Regions from separate parts of the Paenibacillus sp. DS2015 genome, predicted to be linked through region 4. Evidence: a T-box and tRNA genes for the amino acid it is inferred to sense, from the RefSeq annotation. Region 4 holds a T-box; the other regions hold tRNA genes.

What was found. The T-box of region 4 lies ahead of leuS (leucine--tRNA ligase). A T-box ahead of a tRNA ligase gene usually reads a tRNA of that ligase, here a tRNA-Leu.
Region 1: it has a tRNA-Leu gene. The T-box ahead of leuS (leucine--tRNA ligase) is inferred to sense a tRNA for this amino acid. The anticodon was not compared.
Region 2: it has a tRNA-Leu gene. The T-box ahead of leuS (leucine--tRNA ligase) is inferred to sense a tRNA for this amino acid. The anticodon was not compared.
Region 3: it has a tRNA-Leu gene. The T-box ahead of leuS (leucine--tRNA ligase) is inferred to sense a tRNA for this amino acid. The anticodon was not compared.

Annotation. Positions count from the first base shown of each region.
Region 1 covers NZ_JBNPWS010000002.1:311,699-316,453, forward strand. The annotation lists gene J2T13_RS03250 (hypothetical protein) at 215-631, shown strand; gene J2T13_RS03255 (hypothetical protein) at 669-896, shown strand; gene J2T13_RS03260 (DUF2935 domain-containing protein) at 1,904-2,719, shown strand; gene J2T13_RS03265 (YjfB family protein) at 2,776-2,952, opposite strand; tRNA gene J2T13_RS03270 (tRNA-Leu) at 3,126-3,211, shown strand; gene J2T13_RS03275 (helix-turn-helix transcriptional regulator) at 3,531-4,406, opposite strand; gene J2T13_RS03280 (hypothetical protein) at 4,619-4,755, shown strand, end outside.
Region 2 covers NZ_JBNPWS010000001.1:190,329-195,083, reverse strand. The annotation lists gene J2T13_RS01095 (AAA family ATPase) at 1-416, shown strand, start outside; gene J2T13_RS01090 (YkvI family membrane protein) at 391-1,419, opposite strand; gene J2T13_RS01085 (xanthine phosphoribosyltransferase) at 1,569-2,141, shown strand; gene J2T13_RS01080 (hypothetical protein) at 2,238-2,567, shown strand; gene J2T13_RS01075 (hypothetical protein) at 2,750-2,965, shown strand; partial or broken gene J2T13_RS01070 (carboxymuconolactone decarboxylase family protein) at 2,979-3,152, shown strand; tRNA gene J2T13_RS01065 (tRNA-Leu) at 3,210-3,293, opposite strand; gene J2T13_RS01060 (BRO family protein) at 3,631-4,335, shown strand.
Region 3 covers NZ_JBNPWS010000047.1:5,770-10,524, reverse strand. The annotation lists gene J2T13_RS24855 (M3 family oligoendopeptidase) at 1-494, opposite strand, end outside; gene J2T13_RS24850 (Leu/Phe/Val dehydrogenase) at 704-1,810, opposite strand; tRNA gene J2T13_RS24845 (tRNA-Leu) at 2,272-2,353, opposite strand; gene J2T13_RS24840 (metallophosphoesterase family protein) at 2,435-3,163, opposite strand; gene J2T13_RS24835 (hypothetical protein) at 3,394-3,855, opposite strand; gene J2T13_RS24830 (DivIVA domain-containing protein) at 4,105-4,485, opposite strand; gene J2T13_RS24825 (hypothetical protein) at 4,698-4,755, shown strand, end outside.
Region 4 covers NZ_JBNPWS010000002.1:164,652-169,406, forward strand. The annotation lists gene J2T13_RS02585 (3-ketoacyl-ACP reductase) at 378-1,097, shown strand; gene J2T13_RS02590 (asparagine synthase) at 1,259-1,417, opposite strand; T-box leader at 1,594-1,827, shown strand; gene leuS (leucine--tRNA ligase) at 1,948-4,386, shown strand; gene comER (late competence protein ComER) at 4,383-4,755, opposite strand, start outside.

The DNA of each region.
Region 1 (4,755 bases), 150 kb from region 4:
TGGGCTTGTGTAAATTCCGGTGCTTGGAATCATTATAGATAATGTTTTTACCAATACTGAATTAATGACACTTTTTATCGGAAATACAACCTAATATTAAAATACTATAGACTAATATTTAATCATGCATGATTCTAAGTAGTAAATATTTGTTAATATTGTATAGAAATACAACAAAAGGTTAACTAAATCTGATTTTCGAAAGGATTATTATATGGATATTGATTTTTTAAGTGGGTTTCAAAGAGTAATAAGATTAAAGGATTTGGAAGCATGGGATATCAAGTTTAACGACAAGGATTGTAGGATCATTCTTGTTGATGAGCAACGTCCAAGTACCGATGATGATTTCCCTTGGCTGGAAGAGGGAATTGGGGAGGACAGAAGAGAAAACCACATAACAGCTTACGTATATTCTTCTTATCATTTAGAAGAGATTGATGAAAAAATATTTTACCAAGTTGCCGAACGTCTCGCGGATCATGTTGCATTAGCACATTGTAATGTAACGGTTCTCTTTAAAAATGGGGATGATTATGATACTGCTTTAAATGAGTTATTACGTATCAAAGGCTATCAGGAATATAACTCAACACCGCTTAGAAATTTTTTTGGTTTATCTCAGGATTAGTCAGCACTAATAAATGTTATTGAATAGGAGTGAAAACATGAAAAAATTATTTGTTTTTGTTTTAACCGTAGTGTTTGCCTTTACAATTTTGGTCCCACAATCTAGAGTGCAAGCTCAAGAAAGTCAATCGGGCGAGGTTCAGATTCCAGATGAGGTTCTCGAAGCTCTACCGGAAGAGCTGCGTGAAATTTTAACGGGTAGAATGATCACAAAAGAGCAGTATGAATTATATCTTGAGCTGATAGAAAAAGAGAATAGCGAATAGGTAAGTGAATCTGTGAATGACACTACTGGTTGTAGCACTAGTCGTGACCCCTATACCAGGAGATGAATATGTTGCTTGGGCCTATTTCTTAAGGGCTATAGCTTAAGATTCATAAGTCTTATAGTTTCATCTGAAAATTTTCGGCTGTCTTTGACTAGGAAATAATTAATTTGTAACATTCCACTGGATGTATGGTGTGATATCTTTATATTGTGGAGATGGCGAGAATGACACGTACAGCTGTTAAAAAAACAGCATCAAAATGGGCGTAAATCTTCTCGCCTTTTCTATGTTAACCCAGTTAATAAATCACTATATGATTCAGGTCGATAAGATGGAGGAAATCCTGGGGGAATGGGAATGATTGAATGATAATCGTCTTAGTGTTAGCTTTAAATGTATGTTTAACCACAGTCTAACAAACATTCACTTTAATTTCTATTAATGATATCGACATTTGAATAGTGAGTGCTGTAGGGTGTTTTTTTGATTAGTAATGAAATTTCCCTGAGCAGATCTGGAGGATGCCCTTAAGATTGCTGGATACCTATTATTTGTGTTAAGGATTTGAGTCTTGGATGCAAATACAAAAAAATATACAACTAATCCCATTGGGCACCAATCCTTTAGGATTTTTTGCACTCATTAAAGAACGTTAGTTCGCATAAGCTACAAACGTTCTTATGCGGAGTGAGCATGATGCCAATAAAGTATCTAGGGAAAATCGTCAAGATCATATATACAGATCAATCAGGCAAAGATTACACAGCGGAGAATTGAAGTAATACTGTCCGAAGGGGAATGATCAGACGAAGGGCAGAAAACAGCATGACGGTATTGTATTGTTGGTCTGTGAGCCTGCTCACGCTTGACCCTCACCGAAATACAAATAGACTTAACATGTCCTTTTTCATAAATGAGTGATTTAGAAAAAATCAGATGTCATAACGGACAAAGTCTATCCCATATGCCTAAAGTAAGTGCTTTTTTACAAGGGAGGGATAGGGGTGGATGCATTTGTTGCCCGATCATTAGATGAGATACGGTTTTGGTCTAGGATCATGAAGGAACATTCATTTTTTCTTGGGTTAGGTTTTAGAGCTGAAGATACTAAACTTATTAAAGAAGCTCATCAGTTTCACGCTATTTTTGAGAATATTGAGAGAAGGTCGTATGAATTTAATAACGACACAGATCCGTATACAATCAGAGAGTTTAACACAGAGGTTCGGAATGCAGCGACTCATATTTGGGCGTTTAAGAGAATGGTACTGGGCCTTATATTGCAATGCAAACTTCCGGGACAAACAAATTTCCCCTTGCTGGTGGATCATATAAGTCGGGAAGCGAATTATTTCAGAAACCGCTTAGAAGAACTCAACTTAGGGAAACTCGAACCCTTACCCGATGCTATTATTGATGAAAATATCTTTTTCTTAAAGATTATGGCCGATCATGCTAAATTTATTGGTCATCTACTTGATCCCTCTGAGCGTAAGTTGGTAGAACAAGCACGGGACTTCAGTAATGATTTCGATACGCTGATGTTCCAAGCGATTGACTTAAGTCATATGCGACCACAATCTCAAACGGTCCCGCTACTAAGTCAATTTGTTGATGAAAACCGAGTTTCCGTTAAATCTTTGCGTGATTTCAAGAAAACAGCTCGTGATTTAATCGAGGAATGTCGAATAAAAAGTATTATTCATCCTTTGCTAGCGGATCATGTATTCCGTGAAGCTGAACGATTCCTTTTTATTCTCGATATGTTTGATCAGTCTTTATCCGGCGCTAAGGTAAACAAGAAAGAAATAATGCATTGATTCCTGGTTGATTTATATGAAAATAAAACCCACAGAATTTCTCTGTGGGCTGACATTTATGCTAGAATATCTAAGTTTCTTCCTAGATTAGGAGCAACACTTTTTTCAAGCATTTGTACGAGGTTATTGCCTTGGATCTCTACTTGATCTTTGGATATAGTTAGTAACTTGATTCCAACAGCTTGTGACAATGAAGCTTGGTTCATCGAGATAGATAATGCTGCGATATCCATAATACACCTCCCTTACCTATATATCGACATATGGGAGCATATCATGATATTTAATATAATTTTTAAAAAAACTTGTAATATATCGGCTAGTATTATATAATAAAAAAGCTGAAATTGACAATAGATTGTTCTCAGCAACACAGCTTCTATAAGCTGTACGTACGTCTTATTATGCCGGAGTGGCGGAATTGGCAGACGCACAGGACTTAAAATCCTGCGGTAGGTGACTACCGTACCGGTTCGATTCCGGTCTTCGGCATCCTTGATACATAAGGGTTTTTCGAAAAAACCTTGTTTTTGAACCAGCTTGGGAGAGAGCTTTTTATCGAGTTCTCTCCTGCAGTTCTCTCCATTTCCCAGAGGAGAGAACAAGAAAAAGATCGCATGACTCTCATGAATTATTGAGGGTAATGCGATCTTTTCTTTTTTTGATTTAAAGATCAGAACATCGCTCATTGTTGATGCTGAAGATACTTTGGAGCTGTACTCCAAATGAGAATAGGTGTTGGCAGGTTTTTCGCGGTATCCGAGCTTATCAAGATAGATAGACCCCTCATAATCGGTGCAGTAATGCTATTCTATTGTTTTCCTATATGATTCTTTCGATATTGAAGTGGCGAGATATCAAATTTTTGTTTGAATGATCTGGAGAAATACGGAACCCAATTATAGCCACAAAGTTCAGCTATTTTTTGTATAGAATAATCAGTTTTGAGTAATAGATCTCTCGCCTTTTCTAACCTGTATTCCTTTAAATATTCCATGGGTGTATATCCGTAATATTGTTTTAAATACTTGGCAAGCGTATTCTCATGTAAATTAAATTTAGCAACTAAAGTTTCGTTTGTAATCTCGTTATTAAAATTATCCCGAATAAATTGTTCTACTTTTTCAGCAATTAAAACGCTTATATCCTTTGCATTATCTTGTCCATCTAAGAGATTTAATAGAGAGAAAAATCGTTGCTGAATATCCCAGAAGGTTATTTCTGTATCTTTTTTTGTTGTACCCACTAGTAATTCTTGTATTTTTTCGTATATATCATCCGTATCAATGAGCTGACTCTTTTTAGAAAGATGAATGGTATGAAATTTATTGTGAAAATGCAGTGAAGGAATAGGAATATTGGATTCCAGTTGTCTTGGTTGATTACTTTGTACGTAGTTACCAGTGGTAAAAAAGTGAATCCAATAAAACTTTGTTATTTCATCTGTTGGTTTTAATGGATAATGATGATTGTTAGGTAATAAGACCAACATTTCATCTTTTCTAATTGTATAATTTATCCCCTCTTCTCCTAAGTACAAAGCCCCTTCTTTGACGAGGATAATATCGAAATATTCCAGGTTTTTTCTATCCGGATGCAAAGTGCCTATGTCGTACTCAGTTAAATTCCCTTCGATAAATATGGGGAAAGGTGGAATAGCGATAGAGATAAATAAATTGTCATTCATTGAATATCCCCCTCTCTTTCTAAGGCTGTCATGCTAATTACATAATATCACTAAAAGTGAAAAAGTATAAAAAGATATTGTAATCGTTTATTTAATTATTAATAATTTTTATTATACTTAATAGTAAGCGGTTGCATTAATCGTTTTCATCTCAGTAAATAGCTATTATCCACGATATTCTAAATATTTATATGAAATAAGGGGGTTACTTAGTGGAAAACCAAAGATTTATGATGGAGTTCAATACAAATGGAAATGTATCAAAATTAATCCTGAAGAATGACCCACACAAGATGAATTGGGTTGTCGATGAGAGTTATTTAGAACAAGTAAATTATGATGATAAGGA
Region 2 (4,755 bases), on a different contig from region 4:
AAGAAGAGAAACAGCCACAGGTACTGAAGCTTGCATCGACATATTTTGAACGGTTAACGGGTGGGAAATATACACGAATCGTAATGAAAATGGGTGAAAAGGAGCTCCTTGCGGAGCATCGAGATGCGGGCCTAATCGATAGTGGTAAATTGAGTCGTGGTACAGCCGAGCAGATGTATTTGGCCATGCGCTTCGCTTTGACTAGTACGATGGACTCTAAGACAACTGTACCCATTCTGTTTGATGATATTTTTGTCAATTTTGACGAGGAGAGAATGATTGCAGCTCTGTCTATACTTCAAGAAATATCTGCTTCTAGGCAAATTATGATGATGACTTGTCATCGCTATGTACTGGAACATATTCATAGAATTCTACCTGCAGCTCAGATTATCTCTTTATCATCATCAACTTAATGGACCATATAAGGCCGAGAACACCAAAGAGTGGATACAAGATGGATAGTAGATAGCTAAATCCTAATTGGCTCAGTAGAAAACAGATAAGCATGATCGCGACGCAAATGAGTTTGGGTGAAACAGACAAACGTTGCTGCAACTGTAATGTGATGCCGTAAATGTCAGCCACAAAAGTTGTGAATATTTCAAGGAATATGAGCAGTACATAGATTAACTGCACAACTTTTCCTAGTTGAAATGCAATGCTTCCCATTGGAATCTCGTACTGCATGATCCCAGGCATATGAGCCGACATGGCAAAGTGAGCAGCCATCAACATAAACCCAACGCCAAGGCCACCTAAGACGCCTCCCCATTTAATCACACTTATGCTCTCTGTATGGCTTCCAAGTGGGACAAGTATAGCTTGGGCCATAATGAGGTTGAAAGCAGTGTACAACAGAGGGGCCATCCAAGTCATGGCTAAACTATGATCGGAATTTAAAGTTATGAATTGATCCGCATTTGGCATATTCATCGTGCTAAAGACAATAAGTAGAGACAAACTGAGCATCATGGGGACGACAAGGCTATTCATTTGTAGAATAGCATTGATGCCGCGGCTGAACAGTAAATAAGTACCAACGAGTGTTAGGATGAGACCAGTCTGATAGTGCATATTTAAATGTTGTACGAATACTGAGCCGGCACCAGCAAGCATAATGCTATTCACGCCAAGGAGGAGGACAAGCATAATTAAGCTAATATATTCTCCTGGTTTGTCGCCAAATAAATGTTTGTTAAGATCCTCGTAAGATTTGGCGCGGATTCGGCGTGAAATGATCATCATCTTGGTTCCCAGCCATATGAAAATAAAGGTGGAGAGTATGATGGTTAGTGTAGCCCACTTCCCATATCGGGTGAAAAATTGCAGAATTTCCTGGCCAGTTGCAAATCCTGCACCAACGATGGTTCCTATGTAAGTAAAGGCAATTTGCATTACCCGAACGGTGTTCTTCATACTTTTCCTCCTTGATACTAATGCTTCACATTAGTACAAGGTATGTTCAATAAGGGTGGGACATGACTATAACATGTCCAGAGTACTTGATGAATAGGCTTTATTTATGGTACTTTAACGTCAAAGGATTGGCTTGGGAGGTCAAATAAATGGAAATATTAAAACAAAGAATTATAGAAGAAGGCGTAGTGGTATCCGATCAAGTGTTGAAGTTGGATGGCTTATTAAATCATCAAGTGGATCCACAATTAACGATGACAATGGGTAAAGAATTTGCATCGTTGTTCGCTGAGTCAGGCGTGACTCGTGTAGTTACCGTTGAATCATCAGGCATTGCAGTTGCCTTTGCTACAGCTTTTGCGATGGGGGTGCCATTAGTGTTTGCACGACGCAAAAAGACGCTTCTCGCAGACCCTGATGCCCTCTGTGAACGTGTTCCGTCTTTTACAAAAGGAATTGTGACGGATATTATGTTATCACGCCAATTTATGAATAGTGAAGATCGCGTGCTGTTCATTGATGATATCATTGCTAACGGTGACGCAGCTCGTGGACTGATCAAAATTATTGAGCGTTCTGGGGCAGAATTAGTGGGTGTTGGTATTGTAGTGGAGAAATGTTTTCAAGCGGGAGCGCGTACCATTCGTGAACAAGGAATCAGACTGGAATCCCTTGTACGAATAGAATCTTTAGAGAATGGCACGATAACTTTTGCGGATTAATGTGTAGTGTGGGTCATGCCCATTTTTGGATATTGACTTTCCAGCTTCATATTTTTAGCTTATAATAAAAGTAAGAAAGAGAGAGGAGGCAACACAATGGAGAGAGAACCGGTAACAGAACAATTCTTCATCGATAAGTTGGCCGCAGCTAAGGATCATTTTGAACGTGCCTTAGATTGTAAACATACCGAATTTGATGATTTATATCCCTATATGCTTGAGCACCCTCAGTTTTTCTGGTATAAGCGTTATGTAGCATGGTCTGAATTATTGACCATTGTGGGATTATGTGAAGAACTCGCCTTCTCATGGAAAGAGATGTTTACATCTCAACAAGTGGAGTACTTAAATAGTCGAGTAATGTCTGCTACTGTGCTTGATTTCTGGTTCGAAACAAATGATAGTAAAGAACATGCACAGCGGTAAAACTTGAAATATATGATCGCTATTTTTCTAATATTAGAACATGAAGAGTCGACCTAAATGTACCTGTTTAGGTCTTTTTTAAATGAAAGAAAGTACGAGTTCTAGCTATACGTTCGGATCTAATTCATGATCAGTGTGCTTGCTGAAAATATAATTTTACAGAAGGAGGATCCATTCTAGAGATGATAACAGATGAACAATTGGATGCTTACCGTGTTAATGGAGACAAGCTTAGAGTGGTCCGCGATGGGTTAGAGAGTAATGATGTGAAGGGGATTGTCGTAGCATGGAACAGTGAACAGGTCATGATTCGTCGACAGAACCGTAAAGTGGTAAAGTTAGATCGAAGTTATTCTTATCAGGTATTTTCGGAGCCAAGGGTTAGTCCTGTAGAATAGAGATAGATCATTGTTGGGAATAATATTCACCAACAATGAATTGTGTACACTCTATCATGTACAGGAGGCCTGTTCTAAAGGTGCTACTGATGCAGAGATTATGGAAACGGTCGCGGTAGCCGGTGCTGTTGGAGCAGGTCACGCATTCTCGCAAGGTGTTACAAGAGTTCAGAAGGCATTACATTAGCTTATTAAAGAAGACGCCCCAGATTATGATCTGGGGCGTCTTCTTTAATAAATAGGATGCGGTCGAGAGGACTCGAACCTCCACGGGGGTTAACCCACACGGACCTGAACCGTGCGCGTCTGCCAATTCCGCCACGACCGCATATTTAGTACGTTATTTTTCGCTTTTCCTATACGTAATATCCGGAATCATTCGCAAGGATTTTTCGTTGCGCATACGGAAGGCTTACGAAAGGACTCCGTAAGTTATTCACGTCTTGTGCGTCGAAATATATCCGTGCGTCCCTAATCTACGCAAGGTTTATAATATCACGTAGGTGATTGCGTAGTCAATGTAGTACGTAAACCATGCGCTCATCTCTCCGGAGGTGGGCGCTTTTTGCGTTGTGTGAAATAAATTTACGCGAGAACGCCCCAACGCCCGAAGTCAATCCGAATAATACAGTAGCAAGAAAAAACTACTAAGGGAGCGATGCTCGGTGGAACAGTTAACGAAGGTGTTTGCGTATGGAACTACGGAGGTAAGAACGGTAATGATCGAGGGGCAACCGTGGTTTGTTGCGAAGGACATTTGCGAGGTGCTTGAAGTAGCAAACCCCACGGATGCGCTTAAGCGGTTGGATGACGATGAACGGGCTAGATTCAATCTAGGTCGTCAGGGCGAGGCAAACGTAGTTAACGAAACTGGACTATACTCGCTAATCCTCGGAAGCCGTAAAACCGAAGCCCGCTCATTCAAACGTTGGATTACGCACGACGTCATCCCATCAATCCGCCAAAACGGAATGTACGCAACCGACACGCTACTCGACAATCCGGACTTCCTAATCGAGACGGTAACGCGACTCCGTGACGAACGCAACGCTAGGATCGCCGCAGAGACGCAGTTATCCGTACAGGCTCCGAAAGTAGCCGCCTATGACACGTTCATTGACACAGAGGGAACGCAGTCTATGGCAGAGGTATCCAAGGCGCTAGGGATCGGACGCAACAAGCTATATGCAAGACTACGCGATGAGGATATGCTAACGCAGGAAAATCTTCCGTATCAGCGCTATATCGACGGTGGCTACTTCGAAGTTGTTGAGTCTGTGAAGCGTATAGTCGGTAGGTTAACCGCTATTCCCGTAACGCGTGTTACACCGAAAGGGATCGCGTACTTACAGCGTAGGCTCTCGGCGTAAATAATCGTTTGCACTATTTTACCTTACGAAAAGTTAGCGTAACATCAACGAAGCCGCAACGTAATCAAAACGAAGCGCATCCGCATCCTCACCGTATCCAATTTTCGCTCCCTTACGAATCACCGTAAAATTACCGTCGATTTACCGCGTTTCATAACGGAGGGTAACAAATGTACCCATCAACGTAGAAAATCGCTAAATCGACGTAAATTTACGGAAGAAAACTAGGAGGCGGAGGATTACGGAAGGTGCGGACGGCGGATCGGAGGAATTGGCGGCGAGTTGTAGTCGTATATCTTCTCTTTTATCTTTAAGTACACGCGAATCCTTAAATGTTTAACTATCACGTAACGGATTTCACTATATCCGGTGCGTAGATGTATTAAGAACGATAGTGATTAATACATCAAGGTCTTAGTT
Region 3 (4,755 bases), on a different contig from region 4:
AACGGAATCAGTTGTGGTAATGTACGTTCCTCGCCTTCAAACATAATTTTGGCAGATGCAATAAGCTGAGAATATTCCGTTGTCAACTTATTCTCAAGCTGTAAATCTTCGATAATCTCTGGTTTGAACGTCTTAAGCGAAAGTTCCGCTAACTGAAAAAGTTGGCTTCCCCATTTATTCTCAAGATCCACTCTGAACTTAGAGTTAACAAGCCCGTGGTAGAATTCCGTTATGTATTCTTGGATGACTGGGCCGGCCTCATCAATATAATCTTGTTCCGCCTTATAGAATGTATCATTGGTATCGATAGAATGCCGTATGCCTACGATCGAACCCTGTGTCTCAATTTCACTACGGAGTTTATTAATAGAAGTCATAATCTGATCTTGTTCTACAAAGCTACTTGCGTTGTTGAATTGACTAAGCAATGATTTGAATTTCTGTTCAACATCTTCTAGATTAGGGCGTTCATAACCATATTCACTAAATTTCATAAGTATATACATCCTCTCATTAGCAACAATCTATCTTCTATTATAATGAATAGTGACTCCGAATTTCCATAACATTCATGTAGAATTCATGATTATTCGAATTAGACCTATTCTATCATGTCTCCAGTTCACATTCAGCACAACAAAAAAAGAACAATGCACAAGTATATGCGCATTGCTGGAATGATTAGATCTTCGTATATGTTCGCTTATGCATGTGTTCTTCTTTTACTAAACGTGTGATTCCCATTCTGCAGGAATTGTTTACGTGAATATCTCAATGCTTCGATACGCTCTAGTGCCAGGTGATCCGCCGCTACATAGGTTGGCACACCGTCTCGTTTCGAGATGGCAAAAACACGAGAAATACTATGATAAATATCCCCTACTTTACTCATGGCACGTTCAGCATTATAACCATTAAATTCATCAGCAATGTTAATAACGCCCCCCGCATTAATGACATAGTCAGGCGCGTAGAAGATGCCTAATTCATGAATTGCATCCCCATGACGAGCTTCTTTTAGCTGATTATTTGCAGAACCGGCAATAACCTTTGCTTTTAATAATGGAATAGATTCATCGTTAATCGTCGCTCCCAATGCGCATGGAGAATAAATATCACAATCCACACCTATAATTTCACTTGGGTCTACCACTTTTGCAGGAAATAATTCCAGTGCTCGATTAACAGCCTCTTTATGTATATCAGTAATGACTAACCGTGCCCCTTCTTGATGTAAATGCTTGCAGAGGTTCAACGCTACATTTCCTACTCCCTGTACTGCCACGACCTTACCTTCTAGCGAGTCCGACCCAAAGGCTTCTTTAGCTGCAGCTTTCATCCCTTGGTAAATCCCAAATGCTGTTGCGGGGGAAGGATTACCCGAAGATCCAAAAGTAGGTGAGATTCCAGCTACGTAATCAGTCTCCTGGTAGACAATATCCATATCTGAGACCGTTGTACCCACATCTTCTGCAGTAATATAACGACCATTCAGACCCTGAATATAACGACCAAAGGCACGAAACATAGCTTCATTCTTATCTTTACGGGGGTCGCCCATAATAACTGTTTTACCACCACCGAAGTTCAGACCCGCTACAGCATTCTTATAAGTCATGCCTTTAGCTAGCCGAAGTGCATCCTCGATCGCATCCTCTTCTGTAGCGTATGTCCACATTCTCGTACCTCCAAGGGCAGGCCCAAGCGTGGTGTCGTGAATAGCGATTATTGCTCTTAGCCCAGACTGCTTATCTTGACAAAATACTACCTCTTCATAATCATACTGTTCCATAGATTCAAATAACTTCATTCTCTATTCCTCCATCTGTTACTCACACTTGTTTGCCTTAAAAAGAAAGAAAACCTCACATAAAAAAGTTGACTTTTGTAAATCCAAACAAAATTAATATGTATATTAAGGCGGCATATAGATAGAAGCTAACCCATTTAACACTGCTTGTCAATTTGAAAAACCAAAATAGTAAACATAAGTTCAAATCAAAACAATAGTCAAATATTATGTCATACTTTCTAATATTGACTTCTCACTCGAGTAGAATCATCACCAATACTCTTATTTTCTCCGCTTATTATAAAAACATACGAATACAGAAATACTCTTATTCAGCTATTTAGCATCTAGCATCATCAATGTCCGTTAGATTATTGATATTTGGTTAAGGAGCGATTCTTAATTAGGGGTTAATCCCAATGCATCTCCGCCTTAGAAACACAAAAAAAACCTTGATTTTCAAGGTTTTTCTTAAGTGATGCGCGTAGAGGGACTTGAACCCCCACGTCGTGAAACGCTAGATCCTAAGTCTAGTGCGTCTGCCAATTCCGCCATACGCGCGCAATATAAAGTAACAATCTACTATGTATTTTACAACGTGACGAGGACTATTGCAACTACATTTTTATAGTCGCACTTGTGTTAACTTAACCCTCTATATACAGCCGTTCTAAGCTCTTTTATATAAGCCTCTATTGAAGGCATGTCCGTAGCGACAGCTTGTTGAATCGCAAGTTCAATGTCATAGGGAACACGTATAAACTGGATATTAAGAGGCGCTAGGGTTGCGCTATCCATCTCACCTTCTATAACAACATAGGAAGACTGCGTCAGATCAAGCGGGTTACCTACACTTCCTACATTCAATAGTGTTTTTCCATTTAGGTGCTGAATATAAGCATTATGAATATCTCCATAACCAACTACATCTGCTGTTAGTTGCTGTTGGCACCATTCTGAACTTTCAAACAAGGATAGACGTTTCTCATGGTCATCCCAAGGTTGAATGCGCTCATTTATACTTCGAGGTGAAGCATGGAATAATCGAATAAATTTACCGCTCATCACAAATTCAATGGAGAATGGAAGTTCCCGTAAGTACTGAAGACGATGTTCTCCCAACACAGCTTGATTCCACTTTACAACCTCCAAGTCACTTTCTTCAGAGATAAATTCATCCCAGTTGCCCCTTACGGTCTGTTCACAATATTCCCTTACCCAATCAACAGTAAGATCAGAACTTGGCCCTTTTCCCACAATATCACCCAGACAGAATATTCTCGTTATATCGCGACGTCCGATATCTTTCAGTACGGCTTCCAATGCAGGTATATTTCCATGTATGTCTGAAATAATTGCGATTTTCTCCATTAATAAATACCCCCAATTAATCTGCATCGAGCGAACCTAGAGTCACCTCCATCGGCAGAATACTTTTTCATAGTCCATGCTCAACCTACTAGCATGCTCACGTTTTTGCAAACATTATACTATTGTTACCCAATACTAACCAAATTATATTTATAATTGTTGGCTAACTAATCTACAAAGCTCTCAAAATTATATGTTAATGGAAAATAATAAATGGGTGGATTGTAAGGCTAAACTTGATATTTCCGCTGTACTTGCGGTAGTAGCGTTACTATTTGGATCAATATCCCTAACAACATATAAAAGACATGAATCAACGAAACTGTATTAATCATATAAACCTGAACTGTAATCCATATGATTAGCGCAAATCCACAATAAAGTGAAAATGCCCATGACCAGTGTTTGTCCTGATATAAATTTAACTTCTTAGCTAGTTCCCAGTTCCAACGTTTCTTCAATGCCGTAGCTATAAGAATCGGGAAAACTCCTAAGCAAGTCAACAAAATGAATCCAGGTATAAAAAAATGTTCAAAAGGCGAGTTAACAAGCATAGATGCTGGCATGTCTATCATCTCCCCCGTAGGGTCTATCATTAATATCAATCCTCCGATCACCGCACCAATCCCTAGAAAAAAATGAAGACACATTAACAAGTTAGAGCTCTCGCGTGGCTTAGTTCGTATTTTCAATTGTACAGCCTCCTCTATAGGTCTAAACAGACTATATTCGGAAGTTTATGAATTTATCCTGCATAAATCCAAGAGTATAATATTACGAATTTCGCATCAAATTCGAATGAAGTTACTTTCCGAAAGGACGTAACCTCTTTTAAGGCTTCTATTTACAATATCAAGTTATCAAAACATAAAAAAACCTTTATGCTATTCCTCATAATGGAGGAATTGCATAAAGGAACTATTTTAAATCTACAGCAATTTCTATTCAATATAAAAATGTTGTTCAGGACTTACTTTAGTTTTTAATTCCTTGATGTTATTTTCTAATTTCATAATAATATTCTCCAATTGTCTTGGATCTATTTTAAATGAGTCTGTCATATCCGGTTTAACCCCAACCTTCATATCACGCATAACCATCTGCTGCTCTTGCCATTTATCCATTAAATCCGCAATTGTGGCATAGAACCGTTCATAATCTTTAATGACCTCATCTAAGAAGCTATTTACCTCATCCGGGTCATACCCACGAAGCTTGTTGTTGAATTCCTTCTCATGGATCGAGAGCGCATCCAGATGAATTCCCAATTGATTAAATAACTTTTTTTGCTTATCTAGCCGACGTTGCATGTGCTCATCCAATTAGAATACCTCCAATAATCTGATGCCTTAAAGTGTGTTAGATACTCTAGATATTAGTCCCATTCTCCAAAGACTGTATATAAATATTATAGTACTTTAATTATATCTGTATTCTAACTCATATTTCAATTACTTTTAATGAATCTAGACTAATGCATAAGCATTAATGAAAAATAACCATAGAATGATTAAAATGCTAAGTGGGTGATCCTTTGTCTAAAAGAAATGAGCTCAATACATTAAATCTTGATGCTTTTAAGGATTTATCAG
Region 4 (4,755 bases):
TTGTTTTTCTAAAGAGCATCTGATTTTCTGTAAAAAAGGACTCAAGAACACTCAAAAATACTCCATAGCACTTCATAGCACTCCATAGCAGGTCAAGAATAATCACCTTGACCTGCTATGGGTGTTTTTGTCCTACTGTAGCTAGATTTGATAGATATGGGCGAGTGAAAGTCAACGTCCTAAAGGTCTAACTCTTTGAAGCCTCAAAGTAGTAAGCGCCGAAATCACCGGTTGTTCTTCATTTGTCCAAACATACTTCAGGTTTCGTCATTCGATGTAGAGTCGCGGTAAGACGCCCTCCTGTTGAATACTTACTTATAATCAAATGTGTTAGAATATATAAACAAATATCTATAATAAGGTCAGGAGACGATATCATGGAACTCAAGAATAGAACAGCGATTATTACAGGTGCCGGTAAAGGAATTGGGTTAGCTATTGCAACCTCGCTTGCACAAGAAGGGGTACATCTTGGACTGATCGCAAGAACGACGACTGATTTGGAAGTATTGCGGGACGCTTTGATTGCAAAGTATGGTGTTAAAGTTAGTATTGCGACTGCTGATATATCTGTGCAGAGTGACGTAGATTCGGCTGTAGCTACACTTAAGGAGCAGCTAGGTTCGATTGATATTCTGATTAATAATGCCGGAATCGCAGAATTCGGGACACTGCTAGAGATGGAACCGGAAACATGGGAAAGAATAATGCAAGTTAACTTGATGGGTACATATTATGTAACCCGGGCAGTGCTTCCAACGATGATCGAGCAAAATAACGGAAATATTATTAATGTCGCATCGACTGCAGGTGAGAAAGGATTTGCTACAGGATCTGCGTACTGTGCTTCCAAATTTGCTGTATTGGGTTTGACTGAATCTGTTCTGCAGGAGGTCCGCAAGTTTAATATTCGTGTGGTTGCTCTTACTCCAAGTACTGTAAATACGGATTTAGCTCGTAATGCAGGTCTTAAAATTGGAGACGAAGAGCGGATGATGCAACCTGAAGATGTGGCTGAGTTAGCTTTGGCTACGCTTAAGTTACCACAGCGTGTTTTTGTGAAGACAGCTGGACTTTGGACGACTAATCCACAATAAGAGGTCTTGATTTATCATCGTGAATGAAGGATGCGGGGAATCTTTCTTCGTTCATTCTTTAATAATGCTCATTCAATAATTGAAAATAAACTAAATAAGCCTTGGACCCTTTGGTCCAAGGCTTATTTCAATCTGACTTTCTTTAGGCATCTTCCCAACCTCTATCGATGTTCTACCAGATCAATAGCTCCTAGCACAATGTGCGCGAGACCAAAACCTAGAGCTCCATACGCAACAAGCTTATACTTGCTTCCAAGCAGTGCAGCGCTAGATGCAGATACCACAGTCCCAAGAACAGTAGGAATCATTCCTTCACGCATGTAATCACTCCCTTAGATCGAATTGGAAAGACGAATATTAGTCTTAGTCTATAGGGGAATATTTATGCATTAATGTTATGGAATCACATCCCATTTATTGCATTATAAATATGAAGTGGATGCGATCATTGACTTGCTCCTGTTTATTCTATATAATATGTTCATTAAATTGAATATTTTAAACGTTGATGAGGAGTATTAATTTCGAAATATCATTCAGAGAGCCGACGGTTGGTGCAAGTCGGTTGATAAATTGAGATGAACTCACCTCGGAGTCATGATATGAATGGAGAAATTCCCGTGAAATATCATCGTTTTACCCGCGTTAAGGGTGTAAAGTGAGTGGAAAACAAAGAATGTATTCCGCTAACTAGGGTGGTACCACGGGAATCAAACCTCTCGTCCCTAGCGATTATACGCTAAGGATGATGAGGTTTTTTTGATGGGTACATATGAATGGCAATGGTACAGATACGCTACATACTAGATATTTAATCATGTGTATGATTTCGAAGGAGGAGCAAATAATTATGAGTGAACAACAACAGAATTATGGCTATCAGCCATTAATAATTGAACCGAAATGGCAGCAGTATTGGGAAGACAATCACACGTTCAAGACGGGTGAGGATCCGGAGAAACCAAAATTCTATGCTTTGGATATGTTCCCTTATCCATCAGGTGCTGGGCTACATGTAGGACATCCAGAGGGATATACAGCAACAGACATCGTATCACGTTATAAACGTATGCGCGGTTACAATGTGCTTCACCCTATGGGTTGGGATGCTTTTGGACTACCCGCTGAGCAACATGCGATAGACACGGGAGAACATCCTAAACATATTACGGTTAAGAACATTAATAATTTCCGTCGGCAGATTAAATCTCTAGGCTTCTCCTATGATTGGGATCGGGAGATAAGTACAACAGATCCTGAGTATTACAAATGGACACAATGGATCTTTATACAGTTATATAACAAAGGGCTAGCTTATATTGCTGAGGTACCCGTGAACTGGTGCCCAGCGTTAGGGACTGTCCTTGCGAATGAGGAAGTTATAGATGGTCTTAGTGAGCGCGGAGGTCATCCTGTTGTTCGCAAACCGATGAGACAATGGATGCTGAAGATTACAGAATATGCAGATCGTCTATTGGATGATTTGGAGGAATTGGATTGGTCTGAGAGTATTAAAGATATGCAACGGAACTGGATTGGTAAATCCAAAGGTGCCGAAGTGAAGTTCGACATTCAAGGTCACGATGCACAAGTGGTTGTCTTCACAACACGTGCGGATACACTATTCGGTGCAAGTTATTGTGTTCTGGCACCAGAACATGAGTTAGTAGCTAAGATTACTACGGCTGAGCAACAAGCTGCGGTTAAAGCTTATCAGGTTCAAGCGACTCATAAGAGTGATCTAGAGCGTACAGACTTAGCCAAAGATAAGTCAGGTGTATTTACAGGAGCCTATGCCATTAACCCAGTAAATGGAGCAGAAACGCCGATCTGGATCGCTGATTATGTTCTGGCTGGGTATGGAACGGGTGCGATCATGGCTGTTCCGGGTCATGATACTCGTGACTGGGAATTTGCTAAACAATTTGAGCTTGAAATCGTAGAAGTAGTCAAAGGTGGAAATATCGCAGAAGAGGCCTACGGTGGAGATGGAGAACATGTAAACTCTGGATTCCTGAATGGACTGCATAACGAAGAAGCGATTGCTAAGATGATTACTTGGCTTGAGGAGAATGGTAAGGGCCAAGGCAAAATCACTTATCGCTTACGTGATTGGTTATTTAGTCGTCAGAGATATTGGGGAGAACCTATTCCGATTCTACATCTAGAAGATGGAACCATGAAGACGGTCCCAGTAGATCAACTACCCCTTCTACTACCTGATGTTGAACAAATTAAACCATCGGGTACAGGGGAATCACCTTTGGCTAATGTGCTGGACTGGGTAGAAACAATTGACCCTGAGACAGGGATGAAAGCACGTCGTGAGACGAATACGATGCCACAATGGGCAGGTAGCTGTTGGTACTACCTACGCTTCATCGATCCGCATAATGATTCGGAGCTATGTTCCAAAGATAAGCAACAAGAATGGTTACCTGTAGATCTTTATATCGGGGGAGCAGAACATGCGGTGCTTCACTTACTCTATGCGCGTTTCTGGCACAAAGTATTGTATGATCTAGGGATTGTAGACACTAAGGAGCCGTTCCATAAGCTTGTGAACCAAGGTATGATATTGGGTACTAACAATGAAAAAATGAGTAAGTCACGTGGTAATGTTGTAAATCCAGATGTCATTGTTCAAGAATACGGAGCAGATACGCTACGCATTTATGAAATGTTCATGGGGCCACTAGAAGCTACTAAACCTTGGAATATTAATGGTGTGGAAGGGAGTCATCGGTTCCTTTCTCGCATATGGCGCCTCATCTTTAATGAAGATGGCAACATAAACAGTAAAATTGTTGACGGTGATGGCAGTGATGAATTTAAGCGTACATGGCAAAAGAGCATTAAGAAGGTTACCGAGGATTATGATAACCTGCGCTTTAACACAGCTATTAGTCAATTGATGATCTTCATTAATGAGGCATATAAAGCAGACACGATTTCGCGTCAAGCTATTGAGGAATTTGCTAAGTTACTGTCCCCTCTGGCACCGCACATTTCCGAGGAATTGTGGCAGCGCCTTGGACATGAGGAGAGCATCACTTATGCAGAATGGCCAACCTATGATGAATCTTGGACAGTAGATGCGGAAGTAGAGATTGTCGTGCAAGTGAACGGCAAGATCGTACAACGGACCATGATTGCCAAAGATTTGGATCAAGATGCGATGCAGGCACATAGTTTAGCTCTTCCGAGTGTTGAACAAGCTATTGCTGGCAAGTCTATCCGCAAAATTATTGCTGTACAGGGTAAATTGGTCAATATTGTAGTCGGTTAAAGATGACCGAGTGTTTGGTCTAGCTTCTGTAAATCTTCCACATACTTATTATGAGTAGTGGTAATCAGATTGTGAAAGGTACCGTCTAAGCTATGGTTTAATTGAGCTAGAGCTTGGGCGGTAATTCCACCGGGTACAGCGACAACTTCCTGAAGTTGAAGTGGAGACAGATCACCTTGGGTTAGCAGCCTACCTGTGCCGAGTATCATTTCACTGGTTAGGAATGTAAGTTGTTCTCTATCTACGCCTGTCATTTCTACAGCAGCATCCATCCATTTAGTCAAGAAAAAGCTAATAAATGCAGGCCCACAACTAGAGAAATCAGAAAAAATTCGGGCCTGCAATTCATTGATCTCCACAGGCTTACCG